DNA from 2 places in the Paraburkholderia sp. BL27I4N3 genome. Region 1 is predicted to be linked to the other one. Evidence: predicted binding sites of a transcription regulator. Region 1 holds the regulator's gene; the other holds the start of a gene.

Region 1 (5,775 bases):
GTACCAGCACCCACGCCACCAGAAAGCCGAACACCGCATTGATCAGCGCGCCGCCGAGCGCGGAAAAGAAGGTGAGCCGATACGACGCGAGCACGCGCGGCGAACTCACCGCACGCACGAACTGGCTCCAGTCGAGCGTGGCGGTCTTGAGAAAGGTCGCCGCAAGCGGAATCAGCACCACGAGGCTCAGATAAGCCACCGTGATGCCGAGTGTCAGGCCAAAACCGGGCAACGCGCTCGGTTTTCGGAAGGTCAACGTCGTCATGCTCGTTACTCGTTCAGGTTGATGCTCGTATTGCCGGCCGGCAGGCCCTGGCGGCCAAAAGCGCGCCCCATGGGGCGCGCTCGGGAGTGACGCGTCGCCGCGTCGTGCTGCCTATGTCTATGCCTTTGCCTATGCCTTTGCCGATGCCGGCAGCGGGCCTGTTACTGCGGCTGATAGATCGAATCGAACACGCCGCCGTCGGCAAAGTGCGTCTTCTGCGCGTTGGTCCAGCCGCCGAACGAATCGTCCACCGTGTACAGCTTCAGCTTCGGAAACTTGGCGGTCAGCTCGGCCGGCACCTTGTTCGAACGCGGACGGTAGAAGTTCTTCGCCGCGATCTCCTGGCCTTGCTCGCTATACAGGAAGTTCAGGTAAGCTTCGGCGACCTTGCGCGTGCCGTGCTTGTCGACCACCTTGTCCACCACCGCGACCGGCGGCTCGGCCAGAATGCTGACCGACGGCACCACGATCTCGAACTTCTCCGGACCGAATTCCTTGAGCGACAGGAAGGCTTCGTTTTCCCATGCGATCAGCACGTCGCCAATCCCGCGTTGCACGAAGCTGGTGGTCGCGCCGCGCGCGCCCGAATCCAGCACGCCGGCATTCTTGTACAACTTGCCGACGAATTCCTTGGCCTTCTGATCATTGCCGCCCGGCTGATGCTCGGCGTACGCCCAAGCCGCGAGGTAGTTCCAGCGCGCGCCGCCCGACGTCTTCGGGTTCGGCGTCACGATCGACACACCCGGCTTGATCAGATCGTCCCAATCCTTGATGTGCTTCGGGTTGCCCTTGCGCACCAGAAACACGATCGTCGACGTGTACGGCGAGGCGTTATCCGGCAAACGCTTCTGCCAGCCCTTGTCCAGCAAACCCTTGTTCGCCAGTGCGTCGATGTCATAGGCGAGCGCCAGCGTCACCACGTCGGCCTGCAGACCGTCGAGCACCGAGCGCGCCTGGGCGCCCGAGCCGCCGTGCGACTGCTTGAAGGTGATCGTCTCGCCCGTCTTCGCTTTCCACTCCTTGCCGAACGCCTGGTTGACGTCCTGATACAGCTCGCGCGTCGGGTCGTAGGAGACGTTCAGCAGCGTCGTGTCGGCGGCGTGCGCCTGCGCCATCACGCCGAGCGCGCCCGCCGCGCCCAATGCTAGCGCCGCGATCAGTTTCTTCGTCCTGCCTGCCAGCCCCGTACCTTGGTATTTCATGTCAACTTTCTCCGCGTTGTCCGCTGAAACAGCGTGTGATGTCTTTTCTTGTGTCGCGGTCACGTGCACATGAACGTCAACTGGAGGCCCAGTCTATCGAAGGGCTTTCATCATTAAAAATAATGTTTCTTCATTTTTTAATACTCAAAAGTGGTAACGACAGCTGGATAAGGCGTTGCTGAACGAAAACGGCTGTTAAAGCATCGTTTGACGGCGCTGGAACGCCGCCCTTCGCCCCGAACTTAAAGTAAAGCTTGAATTGCGCCGAATACTGTATAAAAATACAGTCACCTGTTCATACATACAGTGGCGCCATGACCAAACTCACCGCACGACAGCAGCAGGTTTTCGATCTGATCCGCAGGGCTATCGAACGCACCGGCTTTCCGCCCACCCGCGCGGAGATCGCCGCCGAGCTGGGTTTCAGCTCGGCCAATTCGGCAGAAGAACATCTGCGCGCACTCGCCCGCAAGGGCGTGATCGAACTCGCGGCCGGCGCATCGCGCGGCATTCGCCTGCTGGCCGGTCCGGAAGACTCGCCGCACCAGTTCACGCTGCCGCACGCCAGCATCATGCAACTGTCGCTGCCGCTGATCGGGCGCGTTGCCGCCGGCAGCCCGATCCTCGCGCAGGAACATATCTCGCAGCACTACGCGTGCGACCCGGCGCTGTTCTCGAGCAAGCCCGATTACCTGCTGAAGGTGCGCGGGCTGTCCATGCGCGACGCGGGCATCTTCGACGGCGATCTGCTCGCGGTGCAAAAGCGCAGCGAAGCGAAAGACGGCCAGATCATCATTGCCCGGCTGGGCGACGACGTCACGGTCAAGCGCCTGAAGCGCCGGCCGAATGGGCTCGAACTGATCGCCGAGAACCCCGATTACGAAAACATCTTCGTTGAAACCGGCAGTGCGGAGTTCGCGCTGGAGGGTATCGCCGTGGGGCTGATTCGCCCCGGCGAGTTCTAACCAGCTCTAACCCTTTTGCGCGTTCGACAGAATAAAAAGCCGCGTCAATGTCGCATCGACACTGCATCAACGCCGCATCAACGTTGCATCGTCTGGAGAGTCTCATGGAACGTCTTGCCCGCCTGCTGCCCTTTCGCCAGTTCGGTCGTCTGCGTCACCTTCGCAAGCTGGTGCCGTGCTCATTGATCGAGGCGGCCACGCGCAGCACACCGTCGCTGTTCGACTCGCCCGAGGCTGCGTCGAGCTTGCCTTCGTCGTTGCCGGCGTTTGCCCGCGTGTCGTTGAATTCCGGCCTGAATACGGCCGAACCGGCGCGTCGCGCACCGGTGCGGGTCTATCACGGGCCGTCGCGTCTCATCATGGTCGGCACGATGGACGCCGTTTGCCGCATGATCGACCGCTGCATCGCCGACGAAGCCAACGTCCACGGCGCGGTGTTCGAGTCGTGATGACCCGGTCTTGAGCGGGCGGCGAGAGATTGCATTGCGTGGGATCGTTTTCGCGTGGCCGTGGTCCACGTTAGATCACACCTGATGGAGAGTCCCACTCGATGGCAGTTCCGAAACATACCCAACGCGGCAGCAGAGGCGGCGCCACAAAGCCGCTGATCGTCACACTCGTCGTGATCGTGGTGATCGCCGCTCTGGGGTTTGCTTACGCGTCGCCGTACATCGCGCTGAACAATCTCAAACGCGCGGCCGATGCGCGCGATGCGCAAACGGTCAATCAGTACGTCGACTTCCCCGCGTTGCGTGAGAGCCTGAAGGAACAGGTCGCCGGCCTGCTGACACGCCGGCTTGGCGCGCACAGCAACGGCAATCCATTGGCCGCCATTGGCGCGATGATCGGCGTCGCGTTGATCGGCCCGCTCGTGGATGCCTATGCCACACCGGACGGTGTCGCGGCCTTGCTGAACGGCATGCCGCCGCGCGGCGATCCGGGTGAGCGGCCGCCCGCGCCGCCGGCCGCGAACAATCCGTCCGACGCCGCCGCGACCGCACCGGCACCGGCAGCGCCTCCGGCCGGCAACGCGGTGAATGGGAATGCCAATGCCACGCCCCCACAACCGCCGCAAACCACCGCGGGCTATCGTGGGCTCAACGAGTTTGTCGTCACGTACCAGCATGGCGCCGGCGACGCGCGTTACTCGGCGATCTTTCAGCGCGAAGGGATATTCACGTGGAAGCTGGCCGCGGTCAATCTGAACGAGTGATCGCGGCAGGTCGGCTTTGTATGGCGCGGATCCCGTGATCGCGCCAATTATTTGGCGAGTCGCGGCGAGTCGCGGCGAGTCGTTCAGCGACATCGTTATGACGTCGAGGCCACCGGGTAGTGAGGCCGGAGTGCCCGGCCGCCAGCCAACCGTCCACAATGGCGACATGCGCCTCAAGCTGCCGCTTGCTGCTGCTCCTGCGCCGAAGAACACGCCACCAGAATGCTGCACGAGACACGGTCGAGCAACGGCGTATTGCCCGCGCCCATCCACCATCGCGACAAACCCGTGCGGCAACGGTGGCCGACCACCACCAGGTCGACATGCAGTTCATTGGCGAGGTTGGCGATCTCATCGATCGGATGGCCGAATGCAAAATGCCCTTGTGCGGTCACACCTCGCTCGGTGAGCCAATCAACGCCTTCCTGCAGGATGTCGCGTGCGGTCTTTTCGAAACTGCCGCAGGCCACGTCGGTCAGCAGGCCCGCGCTTTGCGCAATACTCGAGCGCATGTCGACGACGGACAGCAAATGGGTTTCCGCTTTCAGATCCAACGCCAGGTCGGCGCCGCAACGGAGTGCTTTGCGGCCTTCGCGCGAGCCGTCGTAGCACAGCAGGATTTTCTGGTAGCTCGCCATGATTTTTCTCCCTTCGCGCGGGACGCGCGATTCTCAATTAATCATGGTGCGCCGCAATTCAGGTTGCAAGGGATGGAAAACGCTAACTGTGCGCTGACCGCCCTCTAACCACGCCCTAAACAGGTGCGCGAGCCGCTCGGAGGGTCTCCGCGCGCCGATGCCGCAGTGCAAGAAACCGGCTTCGTATTGTCGGGGCGAACCAACAGCGTCGCGCCGATGCCCTAGAATAGGCCGCCTCCCTCGGCCACTCACGTCATTCACGCCCTTCCTTGGAGACTCGTTCGATCCATGCCCGAAGCCGCCATCGAATTTCATCAGGTCAAAAAAAGCTACGGCGAAAAAACGGTCGTCGATGGACTGTCGTTTCATGTGAACGCCGGCGAATGCTTCGGCCTGCTCGGCCCGAACGGAGCGGGCAAGACCACCACGTTGCGCATGCTGCTCGGCATTGCCGCGCCGGACGCGGGCACGATCCGTCTGTGCGGCGAGCCGATCCCCGGACGCGCGCGCGTGGCGCGGGCGCGCGTCGGCGTGGTGCCGCAGTTCGACAATCTCGATCCCGACTTCACAGTGCGTGAGAACCTGCTGGTGTTCGGCCGCTACTTCGGTTTGAGCGCCGCGCAATGCCGTGCGATGGCGCCTTCGCTGCTCGAATTCGCGCGGCTCGAAAGCAAGGCGGACGCGCGCGTGAGCGAGTTGTCCGGCGGCATGAAGCGGCGCCTCACGCTGGCGCGCGCGCTCGTCAACGACCCCGATGTGCTGATCATGGACGAGCCGACCACCGGCCTCGATCCGCAGGCGCGGCATCTGATCTGGGAGCGGCTGCGCTCGCTGCTCGCGCGCGGCAAGACCATTCTGCTGACCACGCACTTCATGGAAGAAGCCGAACGCCTCTGCCACCGGCTGTGCGTGATTGAGGAAGGACGCAAGATCGCCGAAGGCGCGCCGAGCGCGTTGATCGCTTCCGAGATCGGTTGCGATGTGATCGAGATCTTCGGACCCGACCCGGTCGCGTTGCGCGATGAACTGGCGCCGCTCGTCGAGCGCACCGAGATCAGCGGCGAGACGCTGTTCTGCTATGTCAACGACGCGCAGCCGGTGCATGCACGGCTCAAGCAGCGCGCGGATCTGCGCTATCTGCATCGACCGGCGAATCTGGAAGATGTGTTCCTGCGGCTCACGGGCCGCGAGATGCAGGATTGAAGCGCATCGGTCGAGACCGCCATTGCACGCAACGCCCTGCAACTACAACGACGCCCTGACAGAAACCACGCAGGGACACGCACGAGATACGCACGAGACCCGCAATGGACGCACGCACCTACGAAACCGCCGGCGACACGCCATCGAATCAGGAAGCCTTCGCCGCCTTCCCCGCGAACGCCAGCAACTGGATCGCGGTGTGGCGCCGCAACTATCTGGTGTGGAAGAAACTCGCGATCGCCTCGATGTTCGGCAACCTGGCCGACCCGATGATCTATCTGTTCGGCCT
Region 2 (5,775 bases), 1.3 Mb from region 1:
GGCGCTCACCGGTTCTATCTGTACGGCATGCGTGACATCTACGGATGGGCACACGTGCTCGGCACGCTGATCGGCATTCCGGGAGCCATGCTCCTCGTGGCGAGCGAACGCGCTTCGACGCTCGGCTGGGTGCTGGCCTTTCCCGGCGCGATCTCGCTGATCGCCGCGTTTCTCGCCGCGATCGTCTACGGGCTGCGTCCGGACGAAAAGTGGGACGCGCAATTCAACGCCCAGACCCAGCGCAAAAGCCGCTCCGGCTGGACCGTCATTTTCATCGTGATCTTTTCGCTGCTGATCGGCGCCTTCCTGCTGATGACGGGTCTGGCCATTTCGTTCCAGACGTACTTCGAAAGCCAGGTGCAGGCGGCCAAAGCGCTCTCGCAATGATCCGCCGCGCGTCGCGCTAGAAAAGATTCAGTTGAGGGTCGTCGTGTGCCGGCTTATCGGCACGCGGCACGTCGACTGGCCGAAAGTGCGACATATCCAGAATGCCGCGGTCCCGGAGGTTCAACCCCAGACGGCGCACCGCCTTGTGGAATCGCTGCTTGAGCAGATCCGCCCACAAGCCTTCGCCTTTCATGCGCGTGGCGAACGAAGAGTCGTAGTCCTTCCCGCCCCGCATGTCCCGCACGCGACTCATCACCCGATCGGCACGATCTGGAAAGTGCGCCGCGAGCCAATCCTTGAATAGCGGCGCAACTTCCCACGGCAGACGCAACACGATGTAGCTCGCGTTGCTCGCGCCGGCTTCCGCGCAGGCCTCCAGCACGCGCTCCATGTCCGGTTCGGTGACAAACGGAATCACCGGCGCGATGCTGACGCCGACCGGAATGCCCGCCTCGCTCAACGTGCGGATGGCGCGCAAGCGCCGCGACGGCGTGGCCGCGCGCGGCTCGAGCGTGCGAGCGATCTCGGCGTCCAGCGTGGTGATGGTGATGGCCGCCATGAATTGCCCGCGCGCCGCCATGGGCGCCAACAAATCGAGATCGCGTTCGATCAGCGACGACTTGGTGATCGCCGCAAACGGATGCTGACGTTCGCTGAGCACTTCGATCACCCTGCGCGTGAGCCGCAGATCGCGCTCGACGGGTTGCCAGGCGTCCGTATTGACGCCCAGCGCGATCGGCTCCGGCACATAGGAGTTCTTCGACAGTTCCCGCTCGAGCAACTCCGGCGCATTAATCTTGGCGTAGATCCGGCTTTCGAAGTCGAGGCCCGGCGACAGTCCCAGATAAGCGTGCGTGGGCCGCGCAAAACAATAAATGCAGCCGTGCTCACACCCGCGATACGGGTTCAGCGACACGCTGAACGGAATATCCGGCGACGCATTGCGCGTAAGAATGGTCTTGGCCCGTTCTTCGAAGACCTGCGTGCGCAAGACTTTGGGTTCGTCATCGTCTTCCGGCGCCGACAGCCAGCCGTCGTCCACCGCTTCGCGCTGGTCGACTTCGTAGCGGCCTTGCAGGTTCGTCACCGCGCCACGGCCTTTGCGAGGCGCGGGCGGCGCGATCGGAAATTCGTTGACGAAGTGGGAGTCGGAGTCGGTCACGGCTGGAACACGTAAAAACGCAAAACGGAAAAACGGCGCAAAACACCTGTACAAATATACAGTGTTTACGCCGTTTGTCGAGCCCCGCCGAGCGCTGTCGCGCGGATCAATCCCCTACCGGAATCGTCAGCGTTTCCTTGATCTCCTCCATCACCACGTAGCTCTTCGACTGCACCGCGCCGGGCAGTTGCAGCAGGATGTCGCCTAGCAGCTTCCGGTAATCGGCCATTTCGCCGATGCGCGCCTTGATCAGATAGTCGAAATCGCCCGACACCAAATGGCATTCCAGCACCTCGGGGATCTTCTGCACCTCGCGGCGGAACTGGTCGAACATGTTGCCGCTCTTGTGATCCAGCGTGATCTCGACGAACACCAGCAGCGCCGCGCCCAACTCCGCCGGATTCACGCGCGCGTGGTAGCCGGTGATCACGCCATCGCGCTCCATCCGCTTGACGCGCTCGATGCACGGCGTGACCGACAGTCCAACCTGTTCGGCCAGGTCCTTCATGGCGATGCGGCCGTCCTGCTGCAGCAGCCGCAGGATCTTGCGATCGAGTTTGTCGAGGGCCCGTACCGGTTGGCGCTGTGTACGCATGGTGTTTTTGCTGAAAATCTTGAAAATACAATAACAAAACCTGCCTGACTGTTAATAGTATAGCGGTTAACACTGGGCGGTCCGCGATTCACCTTGTTAATCGAACGAATTCCACCGAATCGACAAGCGCACCGTCCTCAGACCTCATTTGAATACCTGGAGCATCTATGCGAGTCGTCATTTTGGGCAGTGGCGTCGTCGGCGTGACCAGCGCGTATTACCTGGCGCGCGCGGGACACGAAGTGACCGTGATCGATCGCGAGGCCGGCCCGGCGCTCGAAACCAGTTTCGCCAATGCCGGCCAGATCTCGCCGGGCTATGCGTCGCCGTGGGCCGCGCCTGGCGTGCCGCTGAAGGCCGTCAAGTGGATGTTCCAGAAACACGCGCCGCTGGCAATCCGCCTCGACGGCACACAATTCCAGTTGCAATGGATGTGGCAGATGCTGCAGAACTGCACGTCGTCGCGCTATGCGGTGAACAAGGGCCGCATGGTCCGCCTCGCCGAATACAGCCGCGACTGCCTGCAAGCGCTGCGCGCCGAAACCGGCATTCAGTATGAAGGCCGCACCGGCGGCACGCTCCAGGTGTTCCGCACGCAGCAGCAATTCGATGGCGCCGCGAAAGACATCGCCGTGTTGCAGGAAGCCAATGTGCCGTATGAACTGCTGTCGCCGGCCGAACTCGCGCGGGCCGAACCGGCGCTCGCCGCGGTGTCGCACAAGCTGACCGGCGGTCTGCGCCTGCCGGGCGACGAAACCGGCGACTGCCAGATGTTCACCACGCGCCTCGCCGCGCTGGCTGAGAAACTGGGCGTCAAATTCCGCTACAACACGCCGATCGACGCACTCGCTATGGCCGGCGACCGCATCGCCGGCGTGAAGTGCGGCGAAGAACTGGTGCGCGCGGATTCGTTCGTCGTCGCGCTGGGTTCGTATTCGACCCGCTTCCTGTCCGGTCTCGTGAAGATTCCGGTTTATCCGCTCAAGGGTTATTCGATTACCGCGCCGATCGTCAACGAAGCGTCGGCGCCGGTGTCCACTGTGCTGGATGAAACCTACAAGATCGCGATCACGCGTTTCGACGACCGGATTCGTGTGGGCGGCATGGCCGAGATCGTCGGCTTCGACAAATCGTTGCGCCAGGCGCGCCGCGAAACGCTGGAACTGTGCGTGAACGATCTGTTCCCGGGCGGCGGCGATACGTCGAAGGCGACCTTCTGGACCGGTCTGCGCCCGATGACGCCAGACGGCACGCCCATCGTCGGCCGCACTCCCGTGCCGAACCTGTTCCTCAACACGGGCCACGGCACGCTGGGCTGGACGATGTCGTGCGGTTCAGGCCAACTGCTCGCCGACGTGATGTCGGGCAAGCAACCGGCCATCAAGGCGGACGATCTGTCGGTGCATCGCTATCTCGGCGAGGTTGGTGCCGCGCATCGCCCGGCTTATGCCTAAGTTTTAGCAACGACGCTTCGCCAGAACGGTAGCGCTGGTTTGTGAACGTACAGACCAGCGCCACAAAAACAAACGGCGCCTGACAAGGCGCCGTTTGTTTTTTCAAGCGTAGTGAAAAGCCGCGTCAGAACTGATCTTCCGACAAAGCCAGCACACTCTCTCCACCCTTCGCGTTGACAATCGACGCCTCGAACGCCGACGCCAGCGGCAGCACATGCTCCGCATAAAACTGTGCGGTCGCGATCTTGGCGCCGTAGAACGAGTGGTCTTCGTCGCGCTTTTGAGCCGCCACCAGCAACGCACGCGCCATCTGCCAGCCGCCCAGCACGACGCCCGCGAGTTTCAGATACGGCACGCTGCCGACGAACACCGCGTTCGGATCGCCCTTCGTATTGGCGACAACGAAATCCACCGCGGCGGCCAGCGATTGATGGCCCTGCGCGAGGTACTTCTTCATCGAGTCGAACGCCGGGCCTTGCTGTGCGCCGAGTGCTTCGATCGCCGCAGCCACCTCGGCGAGCAGCGACTTCGCCACCTTGCCGCCGTCGCGAACGGTCTTGCGGCCGATCAGGTCGTTGGCCTGAATCGCGGTCGTGCCTTCGTAGATCGGCAGAATGCGCGCATCGCGGTAGTACTGTGCGGCGCCGGTTTCTTCGATAAAGCCCATGCCGCCGTGTACCTGCACGCCGAGGCTCGTCACATCGATCGACAACTCCGTGCTCCAGCCCTTCACGATCGGCACGAGGTATTCATAGATCGCCTGATGCTCCGCGCGCGTTGCTTCGTCGGGATGACGATGCGCGATGTCGCAGTGCGCCGCGGCCACATAAGCCAGCGCGCGCGATGCTTCGGTGAGGCCGCGCATGGTCGCGAGCATGCGGCGCACATCGGGGTGCTGAATGATCGCCACTGATTGCTTCGCGGAACCGTCCACGGGACGGCTTTGCACGCGATCTTTCGCGTACGCCACGGCCTTCTGATAAGCGCGATCCGAAATGCCGACGCCTTGCATGCCGACAGCAAAACGTGCCGCGTTCATCATGATGAACATGTACTCGAGGCCGCGATTCTCCTCGCCGATCAGATGACCGATCGCGCCGCCGTGGTCGCCGAATTGCAGCACCGCGGTCGGGCTCGCCTTGATGCCGAGCTTGTGTTCGATCGACACGCAATGCACGTCGTTGCGCTCGCCGAGCGAACCGTCTTCGTTGACGAGAAACTTCGGCACGATGAAGAGCGAAATGCCTTTCACGCCTTCCGGTGCATTCGGCGTGCGCGCCAGTACGAGATGCGCGATGTTCTTCGCCATGTCGTGCTCGCCCCACGTAATGAAAATCTTCGTGCCGAACAGCTTGAACGAACCGTCGCCCTGCGGCTCGGCGCGCGTACGCACCAGCGCGAGATCGGAACCGGCCTGCGGCTCGGTCAGGTTCATCGTGCCGGTCCATTCGCCGGAAATCAGCTTGGGTACATAGGTTTGTTTTTGCGCTTCCGTGCCGGCGGTGAGCAGCGCTTCGATCGCACCGTCGGTCAGCAAAGGACACAGCGCGAACGACAGGTTCGACGCGTTGAGCATTTCGACGCACGGCGTCGCGATCAGCTTCGGCAGGCCCTGGCCTTCGTAGTCGACGGGATGTTGCACGCCTTGCCAGCCGCCTTCGCCGAACTGGCGAAACGCTTCCTTGAAGCCGGGCGTCGCGGTGACCACGCCGTCTTTCCAGCTGCTCGGATTGCGATCGCCTTCGACATTCAGCGGCGCCAGCACGCCGCCGCACAGTTTCGCCGATTCTTCGAGGACGGCTTGCGCCGTTTCGAGGTTCGCGTCTTCGAAGCCCGGCAAGCTCGCGATGTCTTCGAGACCGGCCAGTTCTTTCATCACGAACAGCATGTCCTTGATGGGCGCCGTATAGCTCATTTCAGTTCTCCTCCCGCTTCTGATATAAAAAAAGGGCGCTGGACTTGATCGGTCCCACGCCCTTCCTGTGCTGCCAGACGCCTTTTATGCGGCGTTACGGCGCTTAGCCGAGTTCGCTAACGAGCTCGGGCACGAGCGTGAACAGATCGCCCACCAGTCCGTAATCGGCGACGCTGAAGATCGGCGCTTCTTCGTCTTTATTGATCGCAACGATCACCTTGCTGTCTTTCATCCCGGCCAGATGCTGGATCGCGCCCGAGAT

Evidence for each region. Region 1 encodes LexA, which represses DNA repair genes until DNA is damaged. Its sites were predicted from a motif close to ACTGTATNNNNATACAGT; they were not measured.
Region 2: the regulator LexA is predicted to act here: its motif matches at 1,595-1,612, upstream of B0G71_RS02875 (PA0069 family radical SAM protein).

The regions. Positions count from the first base shown of each region.
Region 1 covers NZ_QREJ01000001.1:1,898,594-1,904,368, reverse strand. The annotation lists gene cysT (sulfate ABC transporter permease subunit CysT) at 1-265, opposite strand, end outside; gene B0G71_RS08820 (sulfate ABC transporter substrate-binding protein) at 427-1,467, opposite strand; gene lexA (transcriptional repressor LexA) at 1,782-2,432, shown strand; gene B0G71_RS08810 (hypothetical protein) at 2,537-2,881, shown strand; gene B0G71_RS08805 (DUF2939 domain-containing protein) at 2,983-3,645, shown strand; gene B0G71_RS08800 (universal stress protein) at 3,819-4,283, opposite strand; gene nodI (nodulation factor ABC transporter ATP-binding protein NodI) at 4,572-5,486, shown strand; gene B0G71_RS08790 (ABC transporter permease) at 5,591-5,775, shown strand, end outside.
Region 2 covers NZ_QREJ01000001.1:626,673-632,447, reverse strand. The annotation lists gene B0G71_RS02880 (NINE protein) at 1-387, shown strand, start outside; gene B0G71_RS02875 (PA0069 family radical SAM protein) at 404-1,549, opposite strand; gene B0G71_RS02870 (Lrp/AsnC ligand binding domain-containing protein) at 1,656-2,144, opposite strand; gene B0G71_RS02865 (D-amino acid dehydrogenase) at 2,312-3,598, shown strand; gene B0G71_RS02860 (acyl-CoA dehydrogenase) at 3,723-5,513, opposite strand; gene B0G71_RS02855 (electron transfer flavoprotein subunit alpha/FixB family protein) at 5,617-5,775, opposite strand, start outside.